Anatilimnocola floriformis: one gene and its partner. The protein of the gene in region 2 interacts with the protein of the main gene of each other region in a pairwise test. Links are inferred from orthologs where the notes say so. Each region holds a gene or a part of one and is shown on either strand. Other genes may lie near its edges.

What was found.
Region 1: the proteins of dnaX (region 2) and dnaE interact in binary tests that used the Escherichia coli proteins (3 or more experiments, as listed by UniProt). The link is inferred for Anatilimnocola floriformis from one-to-one orthologs.

Annotation. Positions count from the first base shown.
Region 1 is NZ_JAMLFW010000001.1:748,230-764,708, forward strand. The notes cover bases 5,366-9,484. They hold dnaE (DNA polymerase III subunit alpha), read left to right. Parts: upstream 5,366-5,705; coding sequence 5,706-9,284; downstream 9,285-9,484. Other genes in these bases: M9Q49_RS03065 (c-type cytochrome), read left to right, coding at 9,390-9,484. Outside these bases: M9Q49_RS03035 (DUF1553 domain-containing protein), read right to left, coding at 1-1,104; M9Q49_RS03040 (alpha/beta hydrolase), read right to left, coding at 1,378-2,241; glmM (phosphoglucosamine mutase), read right to left, coding at 2,371-3,714; M9Q49_RS03050 (hypothetical protein), read left to right, coding at 3,857-4,204; M9Q49_RS03055 (SDR family NAD(P)-dependent oxidoreductase), read left to right, coding at 4,494-5,210; more of M9Q49_RS03065, read left to right, coding at 9,485-13,703; M9Q49_RS03070 (hypothetical protein), read left to right, coding at 13,713-14,279; M9Q49_RS03075 (hypothetical protein), read right to left, coding at 14,276-14,674; map (type I methionyl aminopeptidase), read right to left, coding at 14,765-15,523; M9Q49_RS03085 (DUF4365 domain-containing protein), read left to right, coding at 15,737-16,288; M9Q49_RS03090 (hypothetical protein), read left to right, coding at 16,266-16,479. UniProt on the Escherichia coli protein: DNA polymerase III is a complex, multichain enzyme responsible for most of the replicative synthesis in bacteria. This DNA polymerase also exhibits 3' to 5' exonuclease activity. The alpha chain is the DNA polymerase catalytic subunit.
Region 2 is NZ_JAMLFW010000002.1:682,427-697,655, reverse strand. Bases 7,067-9,935 are described here. They hold dnaX (DNA polymerase III subunit gamma/tau), read left to right. Parts: upstream 7,067-7,490; coding sequence 7,491-9,380; downstream 9,381-9,935. Other genes in these bases: recR (recombination mediator RecR), read left to right, coding at 9,404-9,935; M9Q49_RS27460 (cohesin domain-containing protein), read left to right, coding at 7,067-7,132. Outside these bases: more of M9Q49_RS27460, read left to right, coding at 62-7,066; more of recR, read left to right, coding at 9,936-10,003; rpoN (RNA polymerase factor sigma-54), read left to right, coding at 10,125-11,618; M9Q49_RS27435 (hypothetical protein), read right to left, coding at 11,620-12,405; M9Q49_RS27430 (hypothetical protein), read left to right, coding at 12,602-13,936; M9Q49_RS35830 (S8 family serine peptidase), read left to right, coding at 14,528-15,229. UniProt on the Escherichia coli protein: Part of the beta sliding clamp loading complex, which hydrolyzes ATP to load the beta clamp onto primed DNA to form the DNA replication pre-initiation complex.

The DNA of each region.
Region 1 (16,479 bases), on a different replicon or contig from region 2:
GGCGTAATAGTCTTGCTGTTGAATCGGATCGAACTTGTGATCGTGGCACCGAGCACAGGCGACCGAGATGCCCATGACCGCGCGGGTCACGACGTCGATCTGTTCGTCAGCGACGTCCATCGCGAACTGCTCGGAGTTCTTTTCGTTCAAGCTCCGTGGGCTGAGGGCGAGAAAGCCGGTGGCCGTGATGTGTTCGTTTTTCTCGGCAGCGCCGCGCGATGGCAGCAAGTCGCCGGCGATCTGCTCGCGAATGAATTGATCGTAGGGTTTGTCCTTGGCGAAGGCGTCGTAGACATAGTCGCGATACCGCCAGGCATAGTTGTACGGAATGTTTCGCTCTTTGCCGCTCGATTCGCCAAAGCGGGCGACGTCGAGCCAGTGGCGGCCCCAGCGTTCGCCAAATTGCGGCGAGGCGAGGAGCTGATCGACGAGCTTTTCGGTAGCCTTCGGCGCAGGATCGAGGACGAAGGCATCGATCTGCTCAGGCGTCGGCGGCAGACCGATGAGATCGAAATACAACCGGCGAATGAGCGTTGGCTTGTCAGCATCGGCGACCGGTGTGAGCTTATGTTTTTCCAAACCGGCGAGGACATAGCGATCAAGATCGGCGCGAGCCCACGTGGTGTTCGTAGTGGCCGGCGGCGGCGAGTTCTTCACCGGCTGCAGCGACCAGAATTTGCGGGCATCGACTAGGCTGATTTTCTTACCGACCGTGGAGGTATTGCTCTCGCGCGGATCGGGGGCGCCAAACGTGACCCACTTCACAAAGTCGCCGACGATCTCGTCCGACAGCTTTTGCTTCGGCGGCATCTCCAAGCCGTCCTGGTGTTTCAGGGCTTGGATGAGCGGGCTCTGGTCGGGCTTGCCGATGACGATCGACGGGCCCATGTCGCCACCCTTGCGGATGCCGGCGCGGGTATCGAGCCGCAGGTTCCCTTTCACTTCCTTGGCGCTCGCCGAATGGCATTGGTAGCAATTGGCGATCAGAACCGGGCGGATCTTCTTCTCAAAAAAGTCGAGTGCCGCCGGCGTGATGTTCTCGGCCCCGTTCGCGAGCCGCAAGCCGCCAGCCAAGACGAACAAGAGTGGCAACAGGCGCTTCATGGGAACCTCGAAGGGCGGTTAGTTGGGTCAATCAATAAGATGCGCAGCGGTGGGCGGTTATTGGCCTTCGTTAAGTGGGCCTAGCGCGTGCCTCATCCCATCTGCTCAGAAATCGACGCTTCAGCGTAGCAAAATCAGCGCCGCACGCGGAAACGGCGCACTTAACAGCGTTAGACTATCCGCCCGTGACGGTTGACGGTTTTCGCGAAATTACGTCAACGTAATATGACTCCCGCCGGTAAATGCCACGGGCCCCATCTCCCCATCGCCGAATCACTCCACCCGCCACAGCCACTCCAGCGATTCCGGCAGAATCGCGCCGCCGTGTTTGCCGTTGTGGCCGCCGTCGCCGCCGACGAATTTGTGGTCGTACTTTTTGTACTTCAGCGCCGATTCCATCTCAAGGTTTGCCAGCCACCAGTTGCCGTGTTCGTTGTTCACGTCGTTCGAGCCATCTTGCAGGAAGATGCGTAGCGGTTTGTTCGGCGTCTTCCGGATCAATGCGTGATAGACATGGCCGCCGCGGATGTTCGTGAAGCTGCCGACGTGGCTTAGCACTTTGCGAAACGCGTCGGGCCGTTCCCAAGCGACCGTGAACGCGCAAATGCCGCCCGACGAGATGCCGCAGATCGCTCGCTGGTTCGGATCGTCGGTCAGTTTGTAATCCTTGCCGACGGTGGGGAGGATTTCGTCGAGCAAGAATCGCGAATACTGATCGCTGAGCGTGTCGTATTCAAAGCTACGATTGTTCGCCTGCCACGGGCTCTCGGATTTCAGCTCGCCCTTATGACCGGGATTGATGTAGATGCCGATCGTCACCGGCATCTTCCCTTTCGCGATGAGATTATCGAACACAATCGGCGTGCGGAACTCGCCCTTCACATCGGCGTAGGCATTGCCGTCTTGAAAAACCATCACGGCCGCGGCTTGTTCGGGTTTGTACTGCGCGGGAACGTAAACCCAGTAGTAACGCTTCGTACCTTCGAAGACTTTGCTCTCGTGCTCGTAGCGCTGCAGCTTGCCAACCGGCACATCGGCTTGACGCTCGGAATCAGGGCCGAGTTTGAACTGCTCGTCGGCAGCGAAGATGGTTGTGGTGAATAACGCGATGAACAGGCAGCAGAGGGAGCGAAGCATGATGTTCTCCAGTGAATGTAGGCCGGAACAAGCGGCACTCCGCGCAGTTCCGGCAGGAAGCTGCGATCGACGTCCAACTGCTCAAATGCCGGAACTGCGCTGAGTACAGCTTGTTCCGGCCTACCGCTATTAAACCTTTTGCAGAATCGCGTTTGCATCGGTGCACAGCTTCGCTGCCGCGTCGGCTGTCGGCGCTTCGGCGATGATGCGCACGATCGGTTCAGTATTGCTGCCGCGGATGATCAGCCAGCGGTCGGGCCAGTCGAGTCGCAAGCCGTCGAGGCGATCTGCGGTCGCTTCGGCAAAATGCTTTTGCAGCGCAGCGTACGCGGCGGGAAGTTTTTCCGCGGCGAGGGGCGTCGTGGTTTTGTGAATGTGATAGCGCGGTAACTCGGCGACGAGCTCGCTGATCTTTTTGCCGCGACTGGTGATCGCGGCCAGGATCTGCGCCATGCCGACGAAGCTGTCGCGGACGTAGACGATGCGCGGATCGATCGGGCCGCCATTGCCCTCACCGCCGAAGACAGCGCCGACTCGTTTCATTTCGTCAACGACGTTGGCTTCGCCGACTGCCGATCGGCTGAACGGCGCTTGGTATTTTTCGGCAAGGTCTTGCGACATGCGACTCGTCGAGCAGTTGGTCACGACCGGGCCGGTCTTTTGACGCAGCACATGATCGAGGCAGAGAGCGACCGTGTACTCCTCGCCGATGTAGCGGCCTTGCTCATCGATCACGGCCAGGCGATCGGCATCGGGATCCTGACAAAAGCCGATATCGGCGCCGGCGGCGACGACTTTTTCTTGCACCGATTTCAGATTCTCCGCCGTTGGTTCCGGCGGGTGAATGAATCGGCCGGTCGGATCGCCGCCAAGAATTGTCACCTGGCAACCGAGATTTTGCAGCAAAGTTTTTCCCAGCAGGCTCCCCGCGCCGGCGTTGCTATCGAGCAGCACCTTGCAGCCGCGGGCTTTGATGGCAGCGACGTCGACGGTCTCCAGCAGCAGTTTCAGGTGCGGGCCGGTGGTGTCCGATAGCGGCCGGATCGTGCCGATCTTGTCGTGCGGGGCCCAGGCAAAGCTGGCCGCGCGATAGCCATCGAGCACCTTTTTGCCCGCAACGGCGGGGATTACTCGGCCTTCATGGTTGAAGAGCTTAAGGCCGTTATAGGGGAGCGGATTGTGGCTGGCGGAAATCTGCACGCCGCCGACCGCGCCATAATGCCGGACTAACACACCTAAAGTCGGAGTCGATGCGACGCCGGCATCCCACACGTCTTTGCCGCTGGCGGCGAGGGCCGACTGAACAGCCGCTGCCAGCATGCTGCCGGTGGTGCGGCCGTCGCGGCTGACAATCACCGGTCCGGGCGGCAGCGTCGCCGCGAAAGCAGCCACATAACGGACGGCCAGGTCGGGCGTCAGACTTTCGCCAATCACTCCCCGCAAACCCGAAACACTGATGATTGGCTCTGCCACGATTGTCTCCTCCGTGTGACGACTCAAAAAGACTTCCCCCCCAACGGCCCCTTAGTATAGAATCGCGCCAGGCGGTTATTACAGCGGGCGCTCATGGAACGGTCGTCCTAAATACAGCAACGGGCAATAGGAACGGTGGGTCATGCAGAAGGTGTTAATGTTCTGGCGGCAAGATCCGGGCGTAAAGCAGCCGGCAGAAACGATCTCACAAGAGTTGAGCTTCGGTGAAGACGTCGAAGGGCTGGTCGACCTGCCCATCAAGGACGTGATCGACCGGATCAAAGCCGAGTTCACGGGCATCGACGAGAAGCCCGGCGTGTTGTTCGGCCGCGGCCATGCCGGCAAATTCGAAGTCAGCTGGAGCTGGCAGTTCTTCCGCATCGAAGGCCCGCACCTGGAAGAAGACGACCGCCAGAAGTTCCTCTCCATCGGCCGCGACTTCGGCTGCCAGGCGTATGAGCCCAAGCCGACGTTCCCGATGAAGAGCTAGTAGCGAATTGCTCCTGCGATCGCTGAATCTGTTTACAAATCAATCGCGTGCATCATCTGCACGCGATTTTTTTGCGCGCTGTAGCTGTAGCTGTAGGCCGGAACAAGCGGTACTCCGCGCTGTTCCGGCAGGAGGCTGAGATCGACGTCCCTCTACAAGTCATGCCGGAACTGCGCTGGGTACAGCTTGTTCCGGCCTACGTCATACGTTGCTGCAAGATTCTGGCGACTCCTCGGTATATCCCGGCAGATACAATCTGCCACAATCAACGGGAACGAGGAGAGAAGTCATGAACACTCAAGCACCAGTCGTCGTGATCACGGGCGCCTCGCAAGGAATCGGCGCGGGGCTCGTGCAGGGTTTTCTCGCCCAGGGCTATCGAGTGGTTGCCAATTCGCGCTCGATCAAAGCCGATAGCAATCCCAATGTGCTGACCGTGGCTGGGGATATCTCGAGCCCCACGGTTGCCGAGCAAGTAATCGCCGCCGCTGTCGAAAAGTTTGGCCGTGTCGACACGCTGGTCAACAACGCCGGCATGTTTCTCGCCAAGCCTTTTACCGAATACACGGTCGAGGATTTCAATCGCGTCATCTCGCTCAATCTGGGCGGCTTCTTTTATGTGACACAGCAAGCGATCGGCCAGATGTTGAAACAGGGTGGCGGCGGACATATCGTGAATCTCACGACGTCGCTCGTGCGGCAACCGATGAAAGGTGTCTCTGCCGCGATGGCTTCGATTACCAAGGGTGGTCTCGACGCGGTGACTCGCGGCCTGGCCATTGAATATGCCGACCAGAAGATCCGCGTGAACGCCGTCGCGCCGGGCATCATCGAAACCCCCATGCACGCTCCCGAAACGCACGACTTTCTCGCCAGCCTGCAACCGCTGAACCGGATGGGTTCGGTGCAAGAAGTGGTCGATGCGGTGCTGTATCTGGAGGGGGCAAAGTTCGTGACCGGCGAGACTTTGCATGTCGCCGGTGGAGCCCAGGCAGGGAAGTGGTGAGACGGCAATTGTGCTGGGCTCGCTTGTTTCAGTCTGCGTTACTGACGCGCCAAACTTCTTGACATGCCACCGCAGATTTTGTACAATTGAACAGTACTCATTGCCGATGAGCGTTACCAGCGGATGCACTTTGGGGCCATCGGCTGATGCGCTTGCGTTGATCTATTTTCGACGAGAATGATCGATCGTTTGCAAGTTGTTGTTGAAAGGATAATCAAGTGGTGAGAAAAGGTTGTGGTGCTGTTTTGGAACTGTTGTAATCACCCTCCCTTGAGGGATGAAAGTGTTGTGGGGATTTGGCGGTCGTTTTCGCTAAGTGATTTACTCAGAATGGTTTGTGGATTTCGCAGAACTGAAACAACTGTTGTGAGAAATCGAGCTCCATTTGCCCTCGCTGGTTTCTGCCGATGCCCTAAAATGACAGGCTGCTAGCAGCGACTGATTCGACCCGATTGGCCGATCTGTCTTCTCCCTTACTTTTGCAAGGATGCCCGCATGTCGCGCTCGTTCGTCCACCTGCATTGCCATTCGCATTACAGCTTGCTCGATGGCGCCTCGCCGATCGGCAAATTGGTGCAGCGGGCCAAGGACCACGGCATGAACGCCCTGGCCCTGACCGACCACGGCAATCTGCACGGGGCCCTCGAGTTCTATAACAAAGCCAAGGCCAAGGGGATCAATCCGATTCTCGGTTACGAGGCCTACATCGCCCCCGGCAGCCGCTTTGAAAAGAAGGACGCCGCGAACAGCAAGGAAGCCAGTTATCACCTCACGCTGCTCGCCCAGAATCGCGTCGGCTTTAAGAACCTGATCAAGCTGGCGTCGCACGCGATGCTCGAGGGTTTTTATTACAAGCCGCGCATCGACAAGGAAATTCTCGAGGCCCACAGCGAGGGAATCATCTGCCTTAGCGGTTGTGTGTCGAGCGAGTTCAGCACGGCGATTCTCCGCGGCGGCGACGGCGAGGAAGCCTTCAAAAAGGCAATGGAAACCGCGGCCTGGTTTCACAAGCTCTTCGGCGATCGCTACTTCGTCGAGATCATGAACAACGGCGTCGATATTCAACGGCTGCAGTTGGAAGGGGCCGTCGAAATCGCCAAGCGGATGGGCCTGCCGCTCGTCGCGACGAGCGATGCGCACTACGTCGACCGCGACGATGCCGAAGCCCAAGACGTGATGTTGTGTGTGAACACCGGCAAGTTCCGCACCGACAGCAACCGGATGAAGATGGAGAACGACTCGTTCTATCTCCGTTCGCCGGAAGAAATGTATGCGCACTTTCCGGGGCTCGAAGATGCCGTGGCGCGCAGCCAGGAAATCGCCAACAGCGTGTGCATCGATCTCGAGCTCGGCAAGCGGCACTTCCCGGTCTATGCGTTGCCGGAAGGGCGCTCGACGGCGGAGTATTTGCGCGAGCTGTGCATCACAGGTCTGAAGGATCGTTACAGCGACGATCCCGAAATGCTCAAGGATGATGTACTCGCCGATGTGGTCATCGCGCGTCTCGATCGCGAGCTCGACGTCATCAACAAGCTGGGCTTTCCGAATTACTTTCTCATCGTTTGGGACTTCGTTCGCGAAGCCCGCGACAAGGGCATTCCCGCCACGGCGAGAGGTAGCGGTGTCGGCGCGCTCGTTTGTTTTGCGCTGTATTTGAGCCACGTTTGTCCGATCAAATACGACTTGCTGTTCGAGCGGTTTCTCGATCTGAATCGTAAAGAAGCGCCCGATATCGACATCGACTTCTGCAAAGAACGTCGCGGCCTGATCATCAATTATGTGAAGGAAAAGTACGGCGAAGCCAACGTTGCCCAGATCGGCACCTTCGGCACGTTGCAAGCTCGTGCGGCGATCAAAGACGTCGGCCGCGTGCTCGGTTTGCCGATGGATCGCGTCAACAAAATCACGTCGCTCGTGCCGGACGTGCTGCACATCTCGCTCGAAGAAGCGCTCGAGCAATCGGACGAACTAAAGCAGCTCAGCAACAGCGATCCGGAAGTTGCCGAGGTGCTGAAGCTCGCGCAAAAGATCGAAGGCCTGGCCCGCAACATCGGCACGCACGCCGCGGCGGTGGTGATCGCCGACAAGCCGCTCACTGAGTACGTGCCGCTGGGCAAAGTCAGCGGCAAGAACGACATCATCACGCAGTGGTCGATGGGTGACGTCGAAGCAGCTGGCCTGTTGAAGATGGACTTTCTCGGCCTCCGCAACTTGACCATCCTCAGCAAAGCCGAGGAAATCATCCGGCAGACGACGGGCATCACGATCAACCCGTATAAGTTTCCGCTCGACGACAAGGCGACATTCGCTCTGCTGCAGCGCGGCGAAACGAAAGGCATCTTCCAGCTCGAATCGGGCGGCATTCGCGACCTGCTGCAGAAGATGAAGCCCGACCATTTCCGTGACATCATCGCGACGAACGCGCTCTATCGCCCTGGTCCGCTCGAAGGCGGTATGGTGCGCGACTACGTCGAAGTGAAGAACGGCCGGCAGCAAGCGAATTACATTCATCCCGTGTGCGAAAAGGTTCTCGGCGAAACGCACGGCGTGATGGTGTATCAAGAACAAGTGATGCGGATTCTGAACGAGCTCGGCGGCATCGAGCTCGCCAGTTCGTACACCTGCATCAAAGCGATCAGCAAGAAGAAAGAAGAGCTGATCGCGAAAAACAAAGATCAGTTCCTGAAAGGCTGCGGCGAGAAAGGTCTTGCCAAGAACGAAGCCGAAGATTTCTGGAACATGATCATCAAGTTCGCGGGCTACGGCTTCAACAAAAGCCACTCAACCGCCTACGCCCTCATTGCATATATGACTGCGTACTTGAAGGCTCACTATCCGGTTGAGTTCATGGCCGCGCTCCTTTGTGGTGATATCGAGGGCCGCAATTTCAAAACGAAGGATGCGCTCGTCGAGCATCTGGAAGATTGCAAGCGGATGAATATCGAGGTCGTGCCGCCGGATGTGAATAGCAGCGATGTGGAGTTCACGGTCGGCGACGGCAAGATTTATTTCGGCCTCTCTGCGATCAAGGGTTGCGGCGGCAACGCGGGCGAAGCGATTGCAACCGCGCGGAAGAAGGGTGGGCCGTTCAAGGACTTGTTTGATTTCTGCGAACGGGTGGATTCGAGCGGCGCGAGCAAGGGTGTGATCGAAACGCTGATCAAAGCCGGCGCGTTCGATTGTTTCAAAGCGAAGCGGTCGCAACTCGGCGCGATTATCGAACGAGCCATTCAGGCCGGTCAGAGCGTGGCGTCGGATCGCAAGAGCGGCCAGAAATCTTTGTTCGGCGCGTTCGGTGGCGACGAAGAAGCCAAGCCCGCCGTCACGATGCCGGATATCGCCGAGCTCGTGCCGAAAGAAATGGCGCAGGCTGAGAAGGAAGTCCTCGGCTTTTATCTGTCGAGTCATCCGCTCGATGAATTTCGAAACAAACTCGCCATGTATCGTTCGCATACGGTGACATCGGCGAAGACGCTGCCGGAAAAGCAGGAAGTGATTCTCGGCGGCATGCTCGCGGCGCTGAAGTATGGCAATTCGAAAGATCCCAAGCCGGGCATGCCGTCGCGCTGGGTGATGTTCGACTTGGAAGACGTCGAGGGTGGCGTGATTCGTTGCACGATGTGGCCGAGCACCTTTGCCGAGTACGGCCAACTCGTCGCTCCCGATGCCATTCTCATGGCTCGCGGCCGCGTCGATCGTCGTGGCGGCGAAGAAGCGAATCTGAACATCGACGAGCTCACCACGCTCACCGACATCGACGAGCGGAGCACCAGCGGCATTGAGATCCGTTTTGACGAACGGCAGCACGGCCCGGAAACGGTGAAGAAGGCCTACGAAATCATCCGCGGCTATCCACCCACTGGCGAGAAGCCTGGCGTCCTGAAGATGCAGGTCATTACCGAGGATCGCACGCTTGTCGATCTGCGAGTGAAGAATCGCTTGAGCATTACGAAAGAACTCGAAGCGCGACTGCAAGATCTGCTCGGTGCGGGTTACTTGCGATTGCTCAAGTCACCGCCGAAACCATCTGCCGACCGGCCCAAACCACGGTTCCAGAAAGCTGGCGCGCGGTAGGACTCGCGTCCCAAATGTGCCCAGCCGAAGGCGGCTGGGTTCCTCCGTAGCAATCCGTTGTCTCACCAGCGACAATCGACGTGACTTCTTCACGGAGATTGCTTCATGGCCAGCTGGCGGTATTTCGGCGCGATTGTCTGCGCGTTTTCACTCGGCGTTATCGCTGCGGCGCAAGAGGACGAAGAGGAACCCTTTCTGCCGGGGCTGATCGCGCAATTTCAACAAGCCAAGTCATCGCCGGTGCAGCGACTCGAAGCCGTCGTGGCGGCCCATTGGAATGCACGGCCTGATGAACGACTCCGGCCTGGCGAACTCTTTACCGTCACCTACCGCGGCGTGCTCGATGTGCCCGACGATGGCCAGTATCAGCTGCACTTGCACGGCAATGGCCAGGCCCGCGTGCTGCTCGATGGCAAGGAGTGGATCGCCGATCAAAAGCTTTCCGGCTGGGCCAGTTCCACGACTCGTCAGCTCACGTTCGGTCCACTGCCGATCGAAATTCAATTCATCGCCACCGCCTGGCCGGCGCAGATCGGCTTGTTCTGGTCCAGCGATCGCTTTGAGCGGGAACCGGTGCCGGCGCGAGCTCTTCAGCATGCGCGCGAGATGGTGGTGTCGGACTCATTCGAACGTGGCCAGGTTCTCGCGCGAGCTCTGCGCTGCGAAGCATGTCATTCTTCCGGCGAGCAAAACCGCGAGCCCATGCCGGCGCCGGCCCTCGATCAACTGGCCGGCAATCTGCAGCGCGATTGGCTGGTGAATTGGCTTCGCGACGATGGCACCCACGATCAGTTCAGCAACATCCGCAAGTCGCAGCGGCGGATGCCGTTTCTCAACATCGCCGCGGATGAAGTCGAGCTGCTCGCCGACTGGCTGCTCGCGGGAGATGGCAAAAAACCGAAACCTGTCGCCGAAAAACCACCCAAAGCCGATCCCAAGAAGAAGCCGCGCACCACGGCCGAGCTGCATGCGGCCGGCGAGAATCTGCTGCGAACCAAAGGCTGCCTCGCCTGTCATGAAAGTGGCGAGTTCGGCGAGAGTGGCCTCTATGGCGGCGGCGATCTGACCAACATCGCCGCGAAACGCCCTCCAGAGTTCTTCGCGCAATGGCTACAAAAGCCGGAGACGCTAAATCGCGATCATCGCATGCCTGTGTTCGATCTCACCGCCGACGAACGCGAAGCTTTGTCGACTTATTTGAGTAGTCAGGGAAAGGGAGCCGAACGGCGCGAGTCGCGAGATGAGGCAAAGGAAAGAAATTCGCGTGCGCGGGAGATCGCGCGCAAGTATCGCTGCGACGAATGTCATCGTTTGCCCGAACAAGAACAAATTGCGAAGCTGCCAGCAGCCAAGTCGCTTGCTGATTTAACGGCAACATCGAATTGGGAGAAGTCGTGTGTCCGTGAGACGGCAAAAGATCCTAGCGGCCAGCCGTTGTTCACGCATGCTGCGCCGGTCAGCGATGCGCTGAAGGACTATTTCTCGCAGCGAGTCGCGCCCGACAAGACCTCCCTTAACAAACCCGACGGCGCGCAACTCGTCATCGAAAATAACTGCCTCGCTTGCCACTCCCGCGAACCGCAACTCGCCGGCGTGCTGCCGAAAAAGTTCGGCGATAAGCTCGTGCGCCTCGCCGAGTCCGATCCGGAACTCGCGCCACAGATTCCCGCTCTCACGCCGCCGTCGCTCAACAGCGTCGGCGACAAGCTGACCGATGCGGCGCTGGCTGGAGCCATCACGCGCGCAGGTCCAGCGCATCGGCCTTATCTGCAAGTGCAGATGCCGAAGTTTCGCTTGTCGAAAGCACAAATCGAGCAAGTCAGCGCGCACTTCATCGGCAGCGATCGCATTCCCGATTACGAGCGAACCAAACATCCGGAGCCGCAGCCAGCGCAGCTCGCCGCGCGAGCGCTCGCCGGCAAACGACTGGTCGGCACCGACGGCTTTAGCTGCACTGCTTGCCATCAAGTCGGCAGCGTGCAGCCGGTGAAAGCGCCGCCAAACGCTCGTGGCCCGACCCTCTCGATGCCGCAGAATCGGCTCCGCAAAACGTGGTTCGATCGCTGGGTTCGCAATCCTGCGCGGATCGTCCCGCGGATGGAAATGCCCTCGGTACAAACGCCCGTTCGCGGCGTGCTGCAGGACAATCTTCACGACCAACTCGCCGCCGTCTGGCAAGTCCTCAGCACTCCCGGCTTCGAACCGCCGTTGCCCGCGCCGGTTCGCACGCTCCGTTTTTATTCCAGCGAAGACAACTCGCAGCAACAGCCGCTCGTCGTTACCGATCTGATCGAATACGAAGGCCAGATGCTGGAGCGCGCCGCGCTTATCGGTTTGCCGAATCGGCAGAACGTTCTTTTCGATTTCGCCACGCACCGGTTGCTCGCTTGGAGCCAAGGGGATCTCGCGCGGCAACGAACGAAAGGAAAGAATTGGTACTGGGAGCCGGCGGGAAGTGCGCTACTGACGACGGGAATCCAGGAATCGGAGTTGGCCGTGGAAATCGACGGCCGACTATACTTCGCAGTCGCTGACGGACAATGGCTCGCAGAGCCCGAGCAATTTCGATTGAGCAGCGATCAGGCCAGCATTAAGTACACTCTCCGTTTTCGTCGCAGCAAGGAAGATGCCCAGCCGCCGTGGACTGTTTCGCTGCGAGTGCGACAGGACTTGAAGCCGGATTTCAACGGGAATGGCTTGGTTCGCCACTTCGAACTATCCGGCGTTCCAGAGAACGCCAAAATTCATTGGCGACTGCTCGATGCCAAGAAACATGGCATCGAGCCGAGCGAAATGGAGACGAGCCCGCGCGGATTGAGTTTGAAATTGGCCAATTCGGGCTCGATCCAAGTCTCGGTCGACGGCCCGACGGAGTTTGGCTGGCTCAAATCGGACACAGCGACTATCGAGTTCAAAGGGCTGGCTCAAAGCAAGGTTTCTTGGAACGCGAGCTACCGTTCGCAGCTCCCTGCCGACGAATATCACGTGCCACGTTCACCGGCCGTTCCTTTCACGCAACCGCCAGTCACCATCGCGCCCGGCATGACCGGCGAGCGATTGACGCTCTCCACCGACATCATGCCAACCGCACTTGCATGGCGGCCGAACGGTGAACTCGTGGTCGCCTCGCTCAAAGGTCAAGTTCTCGCTTTTTCAACCAACGCACAAGCGACGGCGCAGCTGCAAGGAGAGCTTCTCGCCGATGGCTTGGCCGCCCCCTACGGCATTCAGGCAGGGCCTAATTATGTCGATGTCGTTGCGAAATATGGTCTGTTAAAAATCGTTCGCAATCGGGATGGCAGCCACGAAACGAGCCTGATCGCCTCTGGTTGGGGATACACCAGCGACTACCACGACTGGGCCGTTGGTTTGCCGAGTGACAGCAGAGGCAACTACTACATCGCCTTGCCCTGTTTTCAGGACAATCGTGCGGACGCGGCGAAACGGCTGCGTGGCTCGGTTCTGAAACTAACTCGGGCGATCGACGAGCAGCACCATCACAGGATGTACAATTTTGAAGTCCTCACCCACGGCCATCGGTTTCCGATGGGAATGGCACTGAATGCCGAGGATGAATTGTTCGTCACGGATAATCAAGGCAACTACAACCCGTTCAATGAGCTGAATCATGTGCAGCCGGGGAAGCACTACGGCTTTGTGAACAAGGGCGAGGAGAAGCCGCAGGAACTCACACCGCCGGCGATCGATATTCCGCATCCTTGGACGCGGAGTGTGAATGGCATCTGCTTTTTGAACACGCCGCGGACTCTGAATGACAAGCAGCTGACAGCAGTGCGCGGCAGTGTCAGCATCTTTGGCCCGCTCGAAGGACATCTCGTCGGCTGCGAGTACGACACGCGGCGACTCATTCGCATGAGTCTGCAAAAAGTCGACGGCGAATATCAAGGCTGCGCTTATCCGCTGACCGTTCCCACGCCCGCCGAAGAAGCGCCGCTAGGGCCGATCTGCTGCGAAGTGAGCCCCGCCGGTGAACTCTTCGTCGGCAGCATTCGCGACAGCGGCTGGGGCGCGGGAAACAACATCGGCGAAGTGATCCGCATCAAGGTCGATCCGGCTAAACTCGGTTCCGGCCTGGCCGAGATGCGGGCGATCGTCGGCGGCTTTGAACTTGAGTTCTTCGTGCCGGTTGAGAAGGAGTTGGCCGAGCAACTCGAGAGCTATTCCCTCAGCAGCTACCGCCGGGAATCGACACCCGCGTACGGCGGCAACGACATCGATCGACGAACGGAAAAAATTGCGAAAGTCTCGCTCAGCCCGGATCGCAAACGAGTGATCTTAGCGCTCGATCAACTAAGAACGGGGCACGTCTACGAACTCCGGATAAAATCACTGGCACCTGCCGAAGAGACATTCTTTCCCGCCGAAGCGCACTACACGCTGCGGCGAGTTCCCAAGTAGCAGGTTGCCATGAATTCACCATCGATTGCCCGTCCAGCACCGATCGCAGGCGAGGAGCTGCGCGTCCCGCTCTCGATGGCCGTTGGGATCATCGGCATGGGCTTTGTCGCCTTAATCTTTGGCGGCGGCATTGCGTTGCTCACTTGGCGGAGCTTTACGTTCGGCGGTCCAGCCGGCGAATATACCTTCACCGACTACGCAGGTTGGTTTGGCCTGTTCCTCGGCGTGTGTGGACTGCTGCTGATTCCCGCCGGCGTGCTGCTCCTCTTCAATCGCGGCGCTCTGGTGCTCGGTCAGGACCGGCTGCAATACGTCGTCAACCGTCGGAAGGTGATCACGCAGATTCCTTATCGCAACATCGCCCGCATGGAGATTGCCACGGACGAAATCGGCGCACGCTTCATCGGCATCGAACTAGCCAATCTCGCCGATCCGGAGACCTATCATCCTGACGCCACCGGCTGCCAAGATCTTTCCGGTTGGCACTACAAGATCGAGAACAACTCGCCGCGGTTCCCTCTGGAGCAGATCTATCAGCATATCGCGACTCAAGCGAACGCGACGCGACGGAGTTAATCGTAAGCCACCACCAGCTTCGTCTTGATCCCCGGCTTCTTGGCAAACGGCACGGCTTTCAGTTCTTCAATGTTCTTGATGATCGGCAACGGCTGTTCGACATCCGGAAATTTATAGAGCGGCGTCATCTCACCGGTCGCAGGATTGAAGATCGAACTCGCCGGCGCGGGGCCTGCTTCGCCGCGATTGAATTTGAGATAGACGAACTTCTTGCTGGCCGGATCGAAGGCCGTGTATTGCTCGAACCGCCGACCGCCGCCGAAGTTCACTTTATACGTGACTTCGTCTTCACCCTCGCCGCTGCTGATCACGTAGCCAGATCCTGCCGAGGCCACGTTCACCGCGAGCAGCGAAATCAACAGCCAAGCCGACGTGCGAAAGTAAGTCGCGTTCATGTGAGCTTTCCGGATAAGAGAAAACGGCCTCGCCGATCTGGCGAGGCATTTCGTTCTCAACCTCGAATATCCGGCCGTTGCATTTGAACGTCAACCGACCGCTTCCGAACGCGTCGCAATAATCGGCTCGCCGTGCGTGATGATCACCGTGTGCTCAAACTGTGCGGTGCGGTTGTGCGGATGACCAATCAGCGTCCAGCCGTCAGCGGCTTCGTTGACTTGTGTGCAGTGTGTGGAAAGAAACGGCTCGACGGCAATGACTTGACCCAGCCGCAGCCGCCGACGATCGCTGTGGTTGCAATAGCTGACGATCCCTTCCGGCTCTTCGTGCAACTTCCGGCCGATGCCGTGGCCGGCGAGGTTCCTGAGCACTTTGAAGCCGTGCGACCTGGCAACTCGTTCGATGACCCTGCCCAGCTGATTGATGGCAGCTCCCGCGCGAGCATCGGCCAGCGCGGCATCGAGTGCCAACTTCGTCGCGTGGCACAGCAGCGAGTTCGACTTCGCAGCCGGCGGCACCACCACCGTGCCGCCCGTATCGGCGAAGTAGCCAGCAAACTCGGCCGAGACATCGACATTCACAATGTCGCCAGCCTCGATCACTCGCGCCCCGGGAACGCCGTGCGCGGCTTCCTCGTTCACGCTGATGCAGGTGTGGCCGGGGAAACCATAAGCAATTCTCGGCGCCGACCTAGCGCCAAAATGCTCCAGCAACTTGCCGCCGATTTCATCCAGCTCGACCGTCGTCATGCCGGGCTCGACGGCTGCCAGCATCGCATCGCGAACCTTGGCCACGATCCGCCCAGCCCGCAAGATGCCGTCGAGATCACTTTGGTTTTCAATAGTCATCGATTTCTTCCTTGCTCGCCGTTCCGTTTCACCTAGTTTGTCCAACGATGCCTGAATTGTTGGGCGTCCCTCTATACTCGATCCTATCGAGCAACCTCCTACAACACTTCGGCCCGCAAAGCCGCAAATCGATGCCTGAACTGCTAGCATCGGCCCTTCGGTTCATCTAGGTTGCAATCAGTCGTTATGCTATTTTGGCCGTGAGCATTGATGATGTCCGATTCCGAAGACAGTCACCGCCCGCAGCGTAAACGGCGGACGCGCGAGCATGTGCTGGAAGATATCAGCGAGAATCACTTGGAGCGATTCGTTCTGCTGACAGGGCACATCCTGCGACGTCCCCGGCGCGACTATGGCGTCGATGTCGCGATGTTCCACTTTGCGAAGGATGGTGCGATCGAGAGCGGAGAGGTTCGTTTCCAACTCAAGGCGACCGATGCTTTGAATTTGATCCAGCAAGGATCTGTCATTTCGATGACGATCAAGACCGGAGACTTGCACTATTGGCAACTCGAAATTTACCCCTTCATTCTGGTCGTCTACGACGCGGCAGCCGACCGCGCCTTCTGGTTGCACATTCAAGAGTATGTCGGGCTGCATCCCGATTGCTTGGATCCTGACCAGGACTCCGTTCAGGTTCATATTCCAACTTCCAACCAGTTGACGATTGAATCCATCGCAGCTTTTCGCGAGATGTCACTTCGAATCGTACAAGAGCTCACAGGTTCCGAGGAGCGTCCCGATGACCGCCGAAAACCAAGATGAGCTGACGTTTGACGGACTCCAAAAGTTCTTGTTTCGCGTGGGTTTTGAACAACCGGCCAGGGTCAAACAATCGCTTGCCTTTCGTCATCCTGCGTCGGGCACGATCATTGTCCTCTCGATCCCAGCCGACAACCGAACGGTCCGCCCCGCAGACCTGCTATCAGTACTGATGCGGCTGGAGTACGCGGGTT
Region 2 (15,229 bases):
GGGCAAGATGGCTTTTCTGTAAGCTTTCGATCTCCCCATCTCAGCCGCCACCGCCCACCCGATGTCCTTATCATTCTCCCGTCTTTGGAAGCGGCCGGCTGCTGCGCAGCGACGACGGCGCATTCGCCTGGAAGAGCTTGAGCAACGGCAGATGCTGGCCACGCTCAGCGCGTTCAATCTCGCTGGTGTGCTGACCATCTCGGATGCATCGGCACTGGGCGTGAACAACGCGCTAACGATCGTTCGTGACGGCAACGATTTCTTGATCACCGATGCGGCCGAGCAATTCATCACGCCTGCGCCAGCTGGCATGTCGCTCGAAAATGGCGATCTCACGCTGCGCGCGCCGGCGAGTCTGTTCAATAACTTGGCGGTTAATCTCGGCGGTGGCGGCGATACGTTGACGCTTGACCTGGCCAGCGGCGACGTGGTGCCGAATTTGGGACTGAGCTACGACGCGGGCGAGTCGGCAGAGAACGACAGCTTGCTTTTGTTCGGCGGCGATCAAGGCGCGGCTCTCTACGATTACACCAGCGCCGAGGGAGGAAGCGTTCAGCTGGAGAACTTCGGCGCGGTGAGTTACACCGCGCTCGAGTCGCTGACAAATACCGGCACGGCGACAACCTCGACGTTCAAGATGCCAACGGGCGCGAACTCGCTGGAACTCAAGGACGATGGCGATGATGACAATAATCTGTTGGTGTTGAATTCGGTTAGTGCGACCTTTGTCTCCACGACATTTCGCAGCCCGAGCACCACCTTGGCCATCGATCCCAACGTGACGGGAGATGCGCTGACGGTCGGTACGCTGCCGCAATTCGGCGCGAACCTAACTTTGGGAGCGAGTGGCGATCTGCTGCAAACGATTACCTTCAACGGCGGGACAACTTTTGCCACCGATCGCAATTTGAGTGGTTTCGCCAAGAACCGGATTCGCTTCGAAAATGGAATCAAGCTGGCCCTCGATGGCAGCGGGAGTGCAAGTCTGACCACACTGTCGCAGATTGAATTTTTGACGGCGTCTGGGCTCAGCACGGTCGACGGCAATCTGCTGCTGTCTGCCAATGAAACGACTGGCGGAAATTCGATTGGGGCCGGTGTGTCGCTGGCCGGCAACGCGGTGTTGCAATCGACAGGGCGCGGGAACGTGTCCATTTACGGCAAGGGAGGCGAGCAGCCATTTAGCAGTTTCAATTACGGTGTGCTGGTGATAGGGGCCAATGCCCGCATTGCAGCCGCGACCGGCACGCTGAATGTCACGGGTTTGGGTGGTGGTCGAACATCGACTGGCAGCGGCTACAACGTGGGTGTGATGGTCAATGCCGGTGGCTCGATTACCGGCGGCAGCGGCGCGGTAACCATCAACGGCACGGGCGGCGGCATGACAACCCAAGCCGGCAGCACCAACGATGGCGTGCGCGTGGAAAGCATCGGTTCGCGGATTAGTTCGGTTGATGGTTCGCTCACCGTCACTGGTAATGGTGGTAATGGTTATCACGGCGTGATCTTGTCGATGGGAGGCGAGATTGCGGCGAGTGGCAGCGGCGATGTGAATGTCCTGGGTGTGGGGGGCAATGCCGAGGCTCCAACCAAGGTAGGTGTGGCTTTGAATGGCCCGCTCGCACGTATTGCTTCGGCGGGTGGCAAAGTGCGCGTCGAAGGTCGCGGTGGCGGCGGCGCGGCGACTGCCAATAACTTTGGCGTGTGGGTCACAGGGGGCGGAACGATTGCAGCCGGCGGATTGGGAACTACCACCGTCATGGGCAAGGGAGACTATCTCGACAGCAACTCGGGCAACACTAACTACGGCGTGTACCTGTCCGATTCCGGCTCGCGCATCACTTCAGGGGGCGGCGCGGTTTCGGTAGCGGGCACCGGCGGTGGTCGCAGCACTTCGATCAGCAACGCGGGCGTGTATCTAAATTCGCAAGCCGAAATCACTGCGGGGGGAACCGGCAGTGTGACCGTTGTTGGCAATGGAGCTGCGGTGGCCAGCGGAGCCGGTGAGGGCGTGTTGATCAACAGCCAGGCCAAGGTCACTTCCGGGGGCGGGCCGGTGCTGGTGCAAGGAATGGCGGGAGCGGGTTCCGCGGGGCGATCATCGCGGGGAGTTGTGCTCACGAACAACGCGACGATCACTGCCGGAGGACTGGCTGGTGTGACAGTCGAAGGTTGGGGAGCGACCAACGCAGCGGCGACGACATCAGATAACACCGGCATCTACAACGCGGGAGTAGTTACTTCCAGCGGCGGTGATATCGTGCTGCGAGGCTGGGGTGGCGGTGTGGGTTCGGCAAGCGGCACGAACGAGGGAGTGAGTGTGTCGGGCGGCGCTGTTGTCGCGGTGAGCAACGCGTCGATCAGCATTACAGGCACGGGCGGCAATCAAACCGGCACCTTATCTGGCCAGCGCAATGTCGGCGTGCGTTTGTCTGCTGCCAATGTCACTGCATTGACGGGGACAATCACCATTACCGGCACCGGCGGCGGTGCGGGCAGCTTCACATCTGGCAACAGCGGAATTCTGCTCGGCGGCATGTCGACTAGGGGCTTGCTCATGCTTAACGGAACCGGTGGCGCTGGAACATCCGGCTCCATGGGCGTTGAGTTCACAGGCTATGCGCAATCCTTATTCAACACAGTACGAGTGACTGGAAGCGTCGCCACGAAATCGACTAGCAACTTCGGCATCGCTATCGCGTCGGGCGGTGTCTTGGGTTCGGCCAACGTTCCGGTGGGAATCGAATTGATTGCCGATTCGATGAGCTTGAATACCAACAACAACATTTCTACCGGCCAGACCGGCATGGTCGTCGTCAGGCCGCTCACTCCCGGGTTTCGCATTAACCTTGGTGTCGCCGACTCGCCCGATCAGTGGTTGGGAATTTGGCCGGCTGAATTGAGTGCGGTCTCGACAGGCACGTTCCAAATTGGCGATAGCAATTCCGGCGACATTACGCTGGGCGCCACCGTCACAAATACGAACAATTCCAAAGCCAACATCAAATTGTCGCCCGGAACGAACAAGAACTTTGGCTTGAACGGATTTGGATTCAACCTGCAGGCGACCCAAAGTAACACATCCTTATTGACCGCCAGCGTGACAGGAACAGGAGCGATTGTGGGGAACGGTGGGCTGTCTGCCAACACAGTCACGGTTTTGGCAGAGAGCGGCAACATCGGCAGCCAGGCGGCGCCCATCTCGGTTCTCGCCAGCTATTTCAATGCACAGACGGCTGGTTCGGTCTATTTCACTTCAACCTATTCGATGACGACGGGCTCTCTCGGGATATCGGCTGGTGGAGTGGCTTTCCTGGTTTCAGGCGTGTTTCAACTGATGGCGTCGAATTCGATCAGCGACACCACCTCTTTGTATCTTGGGCAGAATGCCACGCTGGGTCTGGCGTTCAACTATCAGGACACGGTGTACAGCATTGCTGGCGACCTTGGCAGCAGGATCGCCAGCTATCTGGGGGACGAAGGAGGGACGTTGCCGCGGCTAACTATCGCTGGCGAAACGGGGACCTATGATCTCAAGTCCTATTTGGGCGACATCAACAGCTACAACCTTGGCTTGTTCGAAATCGTGAAGCGCGGCGGCAGCACGCTGCTCATCAGTGGTCTTAGCGATTTGAAGACCGTCACACGAATTGAAGGGGGAGTGCTGGTCGCTCAGCTCAGCACCTCGCTAGGGTCTTCTACCGCTTACACACGCGTGCTCCCTGGTGGTTCGTTGCGATTGAATAACACTTCCGTCGCGATTGCGTCGGAGCCTTTGCGACTGAGCGGTATGGGTTATCTGACCGATGCGGCGCTGAGCGTGAATTCAATCACGGGCGCGATGAGGTTCAATGGACCGATCACGCTTGAAGGCGACGCCAGCATGGGTGGTCCAATGGGGACCATTATCGTGGGAGGCGTCATTGACGACGGGAATTTTGCGTATGGTTTGCAGAAGACGGGAGGCTCTGCCGTCGTTCTGAACGGTATCAATCTTTATGATGGGCCGACGACCGTACGCGAAGGCTACCTGCAAATCAACGGTTCGATCAAAAGCCCCACCACCGTCGAAGCAACGGCATCGCTCTATGGCAGCGGCACCATTCACCATCAGCTGACCGTGAACTCCGGCGGTGCGCTCGATGCAACGCTGACAATCAATCGGCCAGGATTGCCTGCACTGGCGATCAACGGAGGAGCCAAATTGACTTCGTCTTTTGCCGCAGGCACCAACACCTCGCTGACCGTCAACGGCAGTATTACGCTTGGTTCGGCGGGCGTTTATCCGCGTTTGGACCTGATCAGGAGCACTGGCTTCGCGATTTCTGCTTCCGGCAAATACATCCTGATGCAAAACGATGGCAATGACCCCATTGATGGTTTCTTCACAGCGGGCTTCGGCAGCTCATTGCCCGTGGGAACCGTATTGCCCGAAGGCGCTGCAATCACGGGTAACTTCTTGACTTCGGGCATGGCAGCCACGATCAGTTATGTCGGCGGTGATGGCAACGATGTCGAAATCACCATCAATAACAGACCGACGATCAATATCCTCGCCGATCAAACGGTGAATGAGGATGCCGCGGCTACGACGATCAACTTGAGTGGCATCACGTCGGGAGGCATCACGCCGCAGGCGCTGCAAGTAACGGCGACTTCGAACAATACCACGCTGATTGCCAATCCGGCGATTAGCTACGCATCGCCAGCCACGACCGGAACGTTAACGTTCACGCCCGAACCGAATCGGAATGGCACGTCGACCATTGATGTCACCGTGCGCGATGCCGGACTCGATGGCGTGTTCGGCACGCTCGACGATAGTACGAATGCGACGAAGTTCACCATCACAGTCGCCGCCGTCAATGATGCACCGAGCTTTGTCAAAGGATCCGACATCAGCGTGACAAGTGCGTTTGCGCAAACGCGGCCGGGTTGGGCTACGTCGATTTCGCCGGGCGCCAATGAGAGTGCGCAGGTGGTCGATTTTCAGATCACGGGAAACACGAAGCCTGAATTGTTCTCTGTACTGCCAGCCATGGCAGCCAATGGGACGCTAACGTTCACTCCGGCACTGGGGCAGTACGGCTCGGCAACGGTCACCCTGCGGTTGCACGATAACGGTGGAACTGCGCTCGGCGGTGTCGACACGAGCGAAACGCAGACGTTCACGATCGATGTTTCGCCGCCGCAGTCGCTGCAGGTGTTGGCGTTTCTGCCGACGACAACCGGCGGCGTGGTGCACTTGAGCCAGCCCATCGATCCGAGTGTACTCAATCTGTACGACGTGCAAGGGAATCGCTTTGGTGCTGCCGATGTGGTGATTCAAGGGGCGAGTAGCGGCGTGATTCGTGGTTCACTTGTGGTCGATCCTGGTTTGCAGCGGCTGACGTTTGTTTCGACAACGGGTCGATTGCCAGCGGATAATTACACGCTGACGCTGCGGAGTGCGGCAAACGGTTTTCATGACGCGACTGGAGAGTTGCTTGATGGCGATGGTGACGGCCTGGCCGGCGGCGACTTTGTGTACGGCGTCACGGTGGCTGCCGCTCCGGCGAGCGCAGTGACGATCACTGTGCCGAATTTTTCACGCGGTCCGGGTCAGCCGGTGAATCTGCCAGCGAGCGGCACGACCGGCATTCCGCTCTCGTTCAGCAACGGCGGTGGGATCACCTCGGCGACATTTGAAGTGCATTACGATCCCACGCTCCTCAATATTTCCGCTGCCACGGTTGCTCCGGGTTTGCCTGTTGGTGCGACGGTGAATCTCGATACGACCACGGCGGGCATCGCGCTGATTCAGTTCAACAGCCCCACGCCGCTCACGGCAGGGACAACTCGGTTTGTAGATCTGCAAGCCGATGTGCCGGCGACGGCTCCCTATCGAACGAAGCAAGTGCTCGACATTGCGAACATCTCGCTCAACGCCGGCGCGGTGGCTGCGATTGATGACGATGGCGTGCAACTGGTTGCGTACTTTGCCGATGTGAGCGGCAACGGCGATTACACCGGTCAGGATGCGTCGTACCTCGCGCGCCTTTCCGTCGGCATCGATAGCGGCTTGGAACAATTCAAATTGCTCGACCCCTTGATCCTTGGCGATATCACTGGCAACGGCGACATCACCTCGCAAGATGTGTCGCTAATGTTGCAGCTCGCCGTTTCTATTCCTGTGGCCGAGGTTCCCACGCCGCTGCCGACCGGTTCGTTCTTGCAGGGCGGGCCCGATCCGAAGCTAAGCATTCCGCAGAACCTCGTCGCATCACCGGGCGAATCGCTCATCATTCCGGTCGATATCGATAGTATTGTGAATCTGACCGGCAACGGCTTGGCTTCGGCGGATCTGGTCATTTACTACGATCCGTCGGTTCTTGAAATTACCGAGGCAGCGCTTGGCAAGTTGGTTGCCAGCCGCGGCTGGCTGCTGTCGTCGCACATCAATCCACTGGCCGGGCGGATCGATCTGTCGCTAGCCGGGTTGAAACCACTCGAGGGGACCTTCCGCGGAGAACTCGCCCAACTGCAAGCCACGGTGAAAGCAGCCGCGCGACCCGGCGCTTCAGCGATCAATCTGGCGGCTACCTCGCGCCAGCGGTCGACGCAACTCAACGAAGGTTTTCTCACGCTGATCCCCGCGCCCACCGACGCCGCCAATGATCCGATCGACGGCCGTGTGACGATCCGTTCGGTCGCCACTCCAGTGACGACGAACATCGCTCAGTTGGTTGGCGAGCAACTTCTCATCACGGGCAGCGCGGCGAACGATCGGATCATCGTAGGTCACTTGCCCGATGGCCGGCTTCGCGTCCGCGTCGGCAATCAGCACTTGGGCGACTTCGCCGCGACCGGCGTGGCGATCGACGCGCAGGGCGGCGATGACTTTGTTTATGTTGCTCCCACGGCCCCGGCAGTTGTCATCGCAGCCAATATCGATGCCCTCGATCAAATCTTCGGCGGTGAGAGCAGCAAGGTTGTGTTGCACGCGCACGATCCTGCTGCCAGTGACTCCAGCACGCCGTTAAGTCTGCACGAACAAGCGCTGCTGCAAATTCTGTCTGCCTGGCAGCAGGATCATAGCGACGCGAGCGCAGCGTCGACCCCGCGGCGATCGATGGTGCGGCGGTTGTCCTAGTTGCGATTCATCGACCGCGGAGCGGTTCGCCGACTGCGATGCCCGATTGCTGAAAGGGGCCAGTTCGCCTACAAATGAGTGCTTCCCTTGCTGGCCATTCCAACGACGGTTGGAAAACACCAGCAAGGAGGGGCCTCTGCCCGAAAGGGGCCCTCGCGAGGGGGAAGCGTGAACCTGGTCAGGCCGTAATTGGAGCAGCCATAAGCGACGTACTCTTGTGCGGGGGCCTCTTTCTGGCAGCGGCTTGGAAGGGATGAAGGGGCTAGAGGTTAGGGACTAGGGAAATGCGGCGTTCAGTCTGCCGGGCTCTGCTTCATCTCTAACCCCTTGATCTCTTTCTCTCTCGCCCGAGGCGCGTATGGCTCTGCTTCCTGACGATCCGGCAGGCGACTCTAGCGCCGCCGATGCTGGCAATTACGTCGTCGTTGCTCGTCGCTATCGCCCGCAGGACTTTCAGCAACTCGTCGGCCAGCCACAGGTCTCGCAGGCGCTGGGAACGGCGATTCATACGAACCGCGTTGGCCATGCTTATCTGTTCACCGGCGCTCGCGGAGTCGGCAAAACCAGCACCGCGCGGATTTTCGCCAAGGCCCTCGATTGCGTCAAAGGTCCGACGACAGAGCCCTGTGGCGAGTGCGACATTTGCCAGGGAATCGCGGCGGGAAGCGATGTGGATGTGATTGAAATCGACGGCGCGAGTAATCGCGGCATCGATGAAATCCGCCAGTTGCGATCGAACGTCAACGTTCGGCCGAGCCGGGCGCGGTACAAGATCTACATCATCGACGAAGTTCACATGCTCACGATGCAGGCGTTCAACGCGCTGCTGAAAACGCTCGAGGAACCGCCCGAGCATGTGAAGTTCATCTTCTGCACCACCGAAGCCGACAAGATCCCGATCACGGTACTGTCGCGCTGCCAGCGCTTCGACTTCGCGCCGTTGCAATCGCAGGCCATCGTCGAGCGACTTGCCCACATCTGCACGCAGGAAGGCGTGTCGGCAGAGCCGCAGGCCCTGCAGATCTTGGCGCGACGCGCCAACGGTTCGATGCGCGACAGCCAGTCGCTGCTCGAACAGCTCCTTTCGTTCAGCGGCAAAGCACTTACCGCAGCCGACGTGCATCGGTTGCTTGGCACGGCCCAAGCCGGACGCCTCGCGGCGATCGCCGGCGCGCTGGCCAATCGCGACGCGGCAACAGCGCTGACGTTGCTCGACACGGCGATTCGCGAAGGAGTCGATGCGGGACAATTGGCCGAGCAGTTGCTTGGTTACTTGCGCGACGCGATGGCGGCGCATCTCGGTTGTTCGCCCGATTTGTTTTTGACAACCGAAGCCAGCGATGCCGCCGAGATGGCTCGCCTCGGCGAAGCGCTCGGACTCGATACTCTATTGGCTGCAGCGCAGATCCTAGATCAGTCTCTCGTCCGGATGAAGCAAAGCACACAAACGCGCACGCTTGTCGAAATGGCCCTCGTGCGGATCGCCCGGCTCGAGCAGTTGCAATCGCTGCCGGCGCTCATCGCCCAATTGCAAAGTGGCGCTCCTCTTGCGGTCCCCGCAGTTCCGTCGCGACCGGCATATTCGCCGCCGCCTCCGGCTTTCGCGCAGCCAGTGCCCAGTGCAAGCAGCGCGCCAGTCGCGCACGTTTCGCAGTCAGTGGGACCGCCGGTCAGCCAACCCCGAGCTCAGCCACTGCCGAATCCGCCTCCAAGCGCCGCCGATCAAAAAAAAACGGCCGACGTAACTGAACGGGACATTTCGCCCCCAGTCGAAGCCCCCAGCGACATTCCTTGGACAAATGCGGTAGCCCAGCAGATCTGGTCGCAAGCCGTTGAAGCCATTCAAGATATGACGGCGGATTACGCCCGCAAAGTCGTCGCAATAGCAATTTCCGGGCCAAACAGACTAGTTGCGTCGTTTAGAAAAGCGTATAGTCATTTCAAGGATCAGCTAGAGCGTCCCGAGCGGCGGCAGAAGCTGGAACAAACGCTGGCTGAAGTCGCCGGTCGCCAAATTCGTGTGGAATTCGATTTATTGCCAGATGAGCCCCAAGCGGCGGCTACGACGGCGAAACCACAGCCCACGGCAGCGCGCCGCAGGCAACGAATTAAGGAATTGGAACGCAACTTGCTCGTCCAGCAGGCGATCGCCGTTTTTGATGCCGAGATTGTCGACGTCATCGACGCGCCGCCCGCCGCCGAGGAACCGGAGTCCTCAGCGTCCGACATTCCCAACCCTGATCCATAAACCACCCATCTCTTACTTCTCGCATGGCCCAAGTCACTGATTCCGTGAGCAAAGTCATCGAGGAGTTTGCCAAACTCCCCGGCATCGGTCGCAAAAGCGCCGAGCGGCTCGCGTATCACGTGCTGCGGGTTCCCAAGAGCGAAGCCTTCGCCCTGGCCGACGCCATTCGCGCGGTTCGCGAAAACGTCCGCTACTGCGCGACTTGCTTCAACCTGGCCGAGAGCGAAGAGTGCAGCATTTGTGCGGACTCGCGTCGCGACCGCACGCAGCTATGCGTCGTCGAGCAGCCACGCGACCTGATGGCCCTCGAGCAAGCCGGCGTCTTTCGCGGCTTGTATCACGTGCTGCTTGGCCGTATCGCGCCGCTCGACGGCATCGGCCCCGATCAATTGACCCTGCCGCAACTCGTGCAACGGGTGCGGCAAGGAACGTTCAGCGAAATCGTGATGGCGACGAACCCTACTGTCGAAGGCGACGGCACGGCGCTCCACATTTCGAACTTGCTCGCAGAGTTCCCGGTAAGTATGACTCGCCTGGCGCGGGGAATCACAACCGGCAGCGTTTTGGAATACACGAACAAAGAGATCCTCGCCGACGCCCTTGCAGGTCGGCAGCGATTGTAATTTTTCAGTAGCTGAATTCGCCAGAATTCAGAGCGTTCGAATGATGTTGGCAGTCTGAATTCTGGCGAATTCAGCTACCAGACGATTGCTGTCCGCCACTTAACAAAGCAACCACCCAACCATGCGATTATCCTTTGGTCTTGAAGCCCGGCAGCTGCAAAAGCAGATCCTTGCGCCGCGGATGATCCAGTCGATGGAAATCCTGCAGTTGCCGTTGCAGGCGCTGCAAGAACGGATCGAGCAAGAGCTGTCGGAAAATCCACTCCTCGAGTTGCAAGAGCGCGATCCGACGTTGCCCGAAGAATCGACTTCGGAACCCGACCTCGGCGCCAACGAACGAAGCATCGAAGAAAAGCCGCTCGTTGTCGACGAAGCTCACAACAACGCCGACGACTTCGAACGGTTGTTGCAGCTCGATCGCGATGTGCCGGATTATTTCGACGAAACAACACGTCGCAGCGCTAACCGGATGGACGAAGATTCCGACCGCGCGCACGACACGATTTCGAATGTCGCCGAACGGCCTGAATCGCTGCAAGATTATTTGATGCATCAGCTCGGTGAGCTCGATGTCGATCCTCGCACGATGACCATGTGCGAACGAATCATCTCCGCCCTTGATGCGAAGGACGGCGGATATCTCCGTAGCAGCCTGCGCGATCTGCTCCCTGCCGATGCTCCGCCCGAAGATTTGTCGTTAGCCGAGAAGGCGCTCGAGCTAGTGCAAAGTCTTGATCCGCCGGGCATTGCGGCCCGCGATCTGCGCGAGTGCTTGCTCAAACAGTTACGGCCTGAAATCGATTTGTACGACGAACAAAAAACGCTGATCAGCAACCACCTGGAAGATCTGCGCGACAACCGCATGCCGCAGATCATGAAGGCCACGGGCTACAGCTTCGATCGCATCAAGGAAGCCTGGGAAGAGCTGAAGAAACTCAATCCCAAGCCGGCCGCTCAGTTTGCCGAAGTCCACGTGCCCTCGGTCGAGCCCGACGTGGAAGTCGAGCGCGGCGAAGACGGCAAGTGGAAAGTGATCGTTGAGGAGAGTCGCACGCCGCAGCTCTTCATCAGCAAGTACTATCGCGAGCGTCTCGCCAGTGGCGAAGCCACGCCGGAAGAGCGCGAATACATCAAGCGCAAGGTGCAAGCCGCGCAGTGGCTCATCGAATCGATCGAGCAACGCCGCAACACGCTGATGAAGGTCGCCCAAGCCATCGTCGAGCATCAGAACGAATTTCTCGAGGAAGGCCCCGAGCACATTCATCCGCTCAAGATGCAGCAGATCGCCGACAAAGTAAAGGTGCACGTCACCACCGTCAGCCGGGCGGTTGACGACAAGTACATTCAAACGCCCCGCGGCATTTATCCGTTGCGGCGGTTCTTCGTCGGCGGCACGCAATCGGACGACGGCGAAGATGTGGCGTGGGACATCATCCGCATTCGCTTGCAGGAAATCATCGACAAGGAGGACAAGTCGAGCCCGCTGAGCGATGACGACATCGTTCACGAACTGAAAAAGCTCGGCCTCGAAGTCGCCCGCCGCACGGTCACCAAGTACCGCCAAAAAATGTCGATCCCCAGCAGCCGTCAACGGCGCGACTGGTCGAAGACGTAAGCTATTTCGCCGCCGGTTTCACTTCAACTGCGCGGGCAAGCGTCACGCCGCCCCCGCGATCGTTGGCCAGCCAAGCGCTGCAGACGAAAATCGGCTCGGCGTGATCGGCAGGAACTTTGAAAGTGAGTTCCATGACGTGGTCTTCAGCCTTCGTCGGCTTATTGAGGTCGATGACCCAGATCTTTCCTTCCTGGCGCACGGGAACCGAGTTCGCTGTGACTTTTTCCGGATGCAGTTTCGGCCCAGCCGCGGCATTCGGTGTGGCCAGTGGTGTGAACTTCAGCAGGCCGCGAACCTCACTGCTGAAAGTGATGCGAACCGTCACTTCTTCACCGGCCTTCACGGCAGCGGCTGGGAATTGCATGCTCACGCCATCCACATAGTTACCCAGGCCATTCAGTCCACCCGCAGCCGTTCGCGCCTTCTCGTCCGTCTTGGCTGTCGGTTTGCGCGGCGCGTTGAGCACGCCGAGCGGTGATTTATCCGCATTGAAGAAGCGAATCAGTTCTTCGCCAGCGAGGTCACCGACGTCGACTTCCAGTGTGCCCTTGGCCGGAATTTCCCAAGGCCCCGCAATCACCTTGCCGATCGGTTGGCCGATTCGCCATGACTCATCGAACTTCACGACGCTGATTTCTGCCGGCTTGGTGGCGGTGTTCGCGAGCAGATATTTCACCTTGTCGCCTTGGTGAAATTCCTGAATGAACAGGCCCTGCCGGGCATCGATGCCCGTGCCGATGATGCCAAGTGTCATATGCAGAAGAGTCAGATAAACGGCTGCCGACATTATGGTTTGCTCCTGGAGTAGCCCGTCGACATTGTGTTCGGCTGCGACGTGGCACGCAACTTCCGCCGCACTTGCTAGCCAAATTCCCGCTAGCAGCCGTGTAAATCAGCTGAGACTTGCTCTGGTTCGATCAACGCCTGTTGCAGTATCATTGCCCGACCAATCTACAGGCCCACCCATTCGCAGGAAGTCACGGATGACTCGCGCGACCCGCTTTGTATTTGCTGCCAGTTGTTTGTTCGTCGTCGCTCTCACCGGCCGCGAACTCGTCGCTCAAAACTATCAACCGGCCGGCCCAGCAGCGCAACAACCGCAGCCGGGTGCTGCTCAACCGGGCGCTCAACCAGCTCGCACCAGCGTGTATGGTCCCGCGCTCGGTTCCACTGCGGCCCAACCTGCGCAAGGTCAGCCTCAACAACAAAATCCACAAGCCGCGCCGCGACAGAACTATCAGGTTCAGCCCGCGCAAGGACAACAACCTGCCGCTGCCGGCCAGGTGCGTCCCGTCTCGGGCGATCAGCCCATTCGCCAGCCGCAGAATGGCGCGGTCGGCCAACCTGGTTTCAATCAGCCAGGCGTTGGTCAGCCTGGCGGCCCCGCTGGTCCCGCAGCGCTGAACAACGTGCCGCGAGCTGCCATCGTGCAACCCATGCCGCAGCAGCCCGAGTGGTTTCCGCTCGATCCCAAGGTGCAAGAGTGGGTCGATAACGTGCTCCGCTATTGGGAAGAGCGAAGCAACAAGGTCAAGACGCTCGAGTGCAAATTTCAGAAGTGGGAATACGATCCGGGCGCGATTCCCAATCAGTTCCAGCAACTCAAAGCCCTCGGCAAATTGAATGAGCTCCCCTTCAGCAAGTATGCCCGCGGCGTGATCAAGTACGCCGGTCCGGACAAAGGCCTATTCAAAGTCGAAGAGCTGATGACTATCGCCGTCGGCGAGAAGAACCCCGATGGCACGCAGAAATTCAACCCGCAGCCGAAGGAAAACGGCGAGCATTGGGTGACCGACGGCAAACGCGTGTTCGCCTTTGATGCCAGCCAAAAGACGCTCACCGAATCGCAGCTGCCGCCGGAAATGCAAGGAAAGTCGCTCGCCGATGGCCCGTTGCCGTTCATGTTTGGTGCACGGGCCGAAACGATTCGCGCTCGCTACTGGATCCGCCCGCTGAAAGCCGAACAAGCCGGCGAGTATTGCCTCGAAGCCGTTCCGAAAGGTCGGCAGGATGCAGCCAACTTCAAGATGGTGCAGATCGTTCTTGACGAGAAACAGTACCTCCCCACTCGCATGCAGATTTTCGAAGGGGACTGGAGCCCGGTGAATCCGCACCGCACGGCTTATCGCTTCGACGACCGCAATGAAAACGACGCGAAGGTGGCGCAGACATTGCTCGATCCACTCAATCTGTTTACCCGGCAATTCTTTCAAGTCGAAACACCACACGGCTGGAAGCGATTGGTTTACGACGGCACCGGCAAACTCATCAGTGGTGGTGCTAACACGGCGACTCTGCCTGGACCGTCGCTCAAGTAAACCAACGGTCTGGGTGCGCCCTCACAGCGCCGCCGACTGCCGCATTTGCCGCAACGACTTATGAAGCCCAGCCAGTTGGGCAGTAAAATTGCTTGCTGTATCTGAATTCAGTCGCAGCAGATGCATTCAATTCCCAGCGACGCCAAATACTCGGCGATCATCGCAATCGTAAGCCGATCGGCAGTTCGCTGTGGGGAATAATTCGCCGTTCTTCAAATGCGTGCGGAACGCCTTCGAAGCTGACTGGCGGCCAATTCAAGATCCCTGTCGACAGATTGCTAGAGTCGACCTGATACTGCTCTGCAGATGATGTAGTCAGAAGTCATAATTAATTATCTCCTGTCCAGGCCGCTCCAGTTCAATTTGATAGATCCCTGGCGGTTCGAGCCGATGAGCTTCCAATGGTCCAGGGTCTGACACACGCTGTCAGCACTGCCACCGGTCTCCTAATTTATGTGAAGCTCACATTAAAACCATCGCGTTGCGATGATTGCATTCAGTCGCGGAATTGCTAGGCTTGCGGCGTACGAATCTTTAAGCTGTAAAGATTCTTCAGTCGTTAATCATCCTGCTTGCCTCAGGAATTCTGCCATGTTCAGCAAGAACCATTACATCAATCTGGCCAGCGGCCGTTTTGATAACACGCAATTGAGCGATCTCGACGCTGCGTTTGAGAGCTTTGATGCCAGCAAACCGAGCTCGGGCTTGGTGATTCACTTTCACGGCGGCTTGGTCAACGAAAAGGCCGCGATGACCTCGGCCGAAGCGTTGTTCAAAACATTTTCCGAAACGGGCGCCTATCCCTTTTTCTTCGTGTGGGAGACAGGCCTATGGGAGACGTTTCGCAATAACCTGACGGAGATCGCGCAAGAGACGCTCTTTAAGAAAATTGTGAGTTATCTGGTTGACCATCTCTTGAAGAAGCTGGGAGTGGATTCTTCGTCGTTCGCGCTCGAGTCGGTCGCCGTTGGCAAATCGCCGCAGGAACAAGTGGAAGAGTGGATCGACCAGCAAAAGGCTCCCACCAGCCCAGTGCCGCAGCAGGCTCCCTTTGACGAGATTCGCAATGAAGAAGCTCGCGCAGGCCTAACGGGGAACGAAGCCGATGAGCAGGAATTGGCGGCTGCGATGCGCGGCGATGCCGAACTGCAGAAGGAAATCGATGAGCTGAACAGGCAGTTGTTTGCGCCTCCCTCGTCCGCCGAGGCCAATGAAAGCGGCCTGGGCTACAAGACGCCGGGCCATCTCACGGCCAGCGCACTGCAGGAACTGAGCGGTATTGCCGAGCGGCCA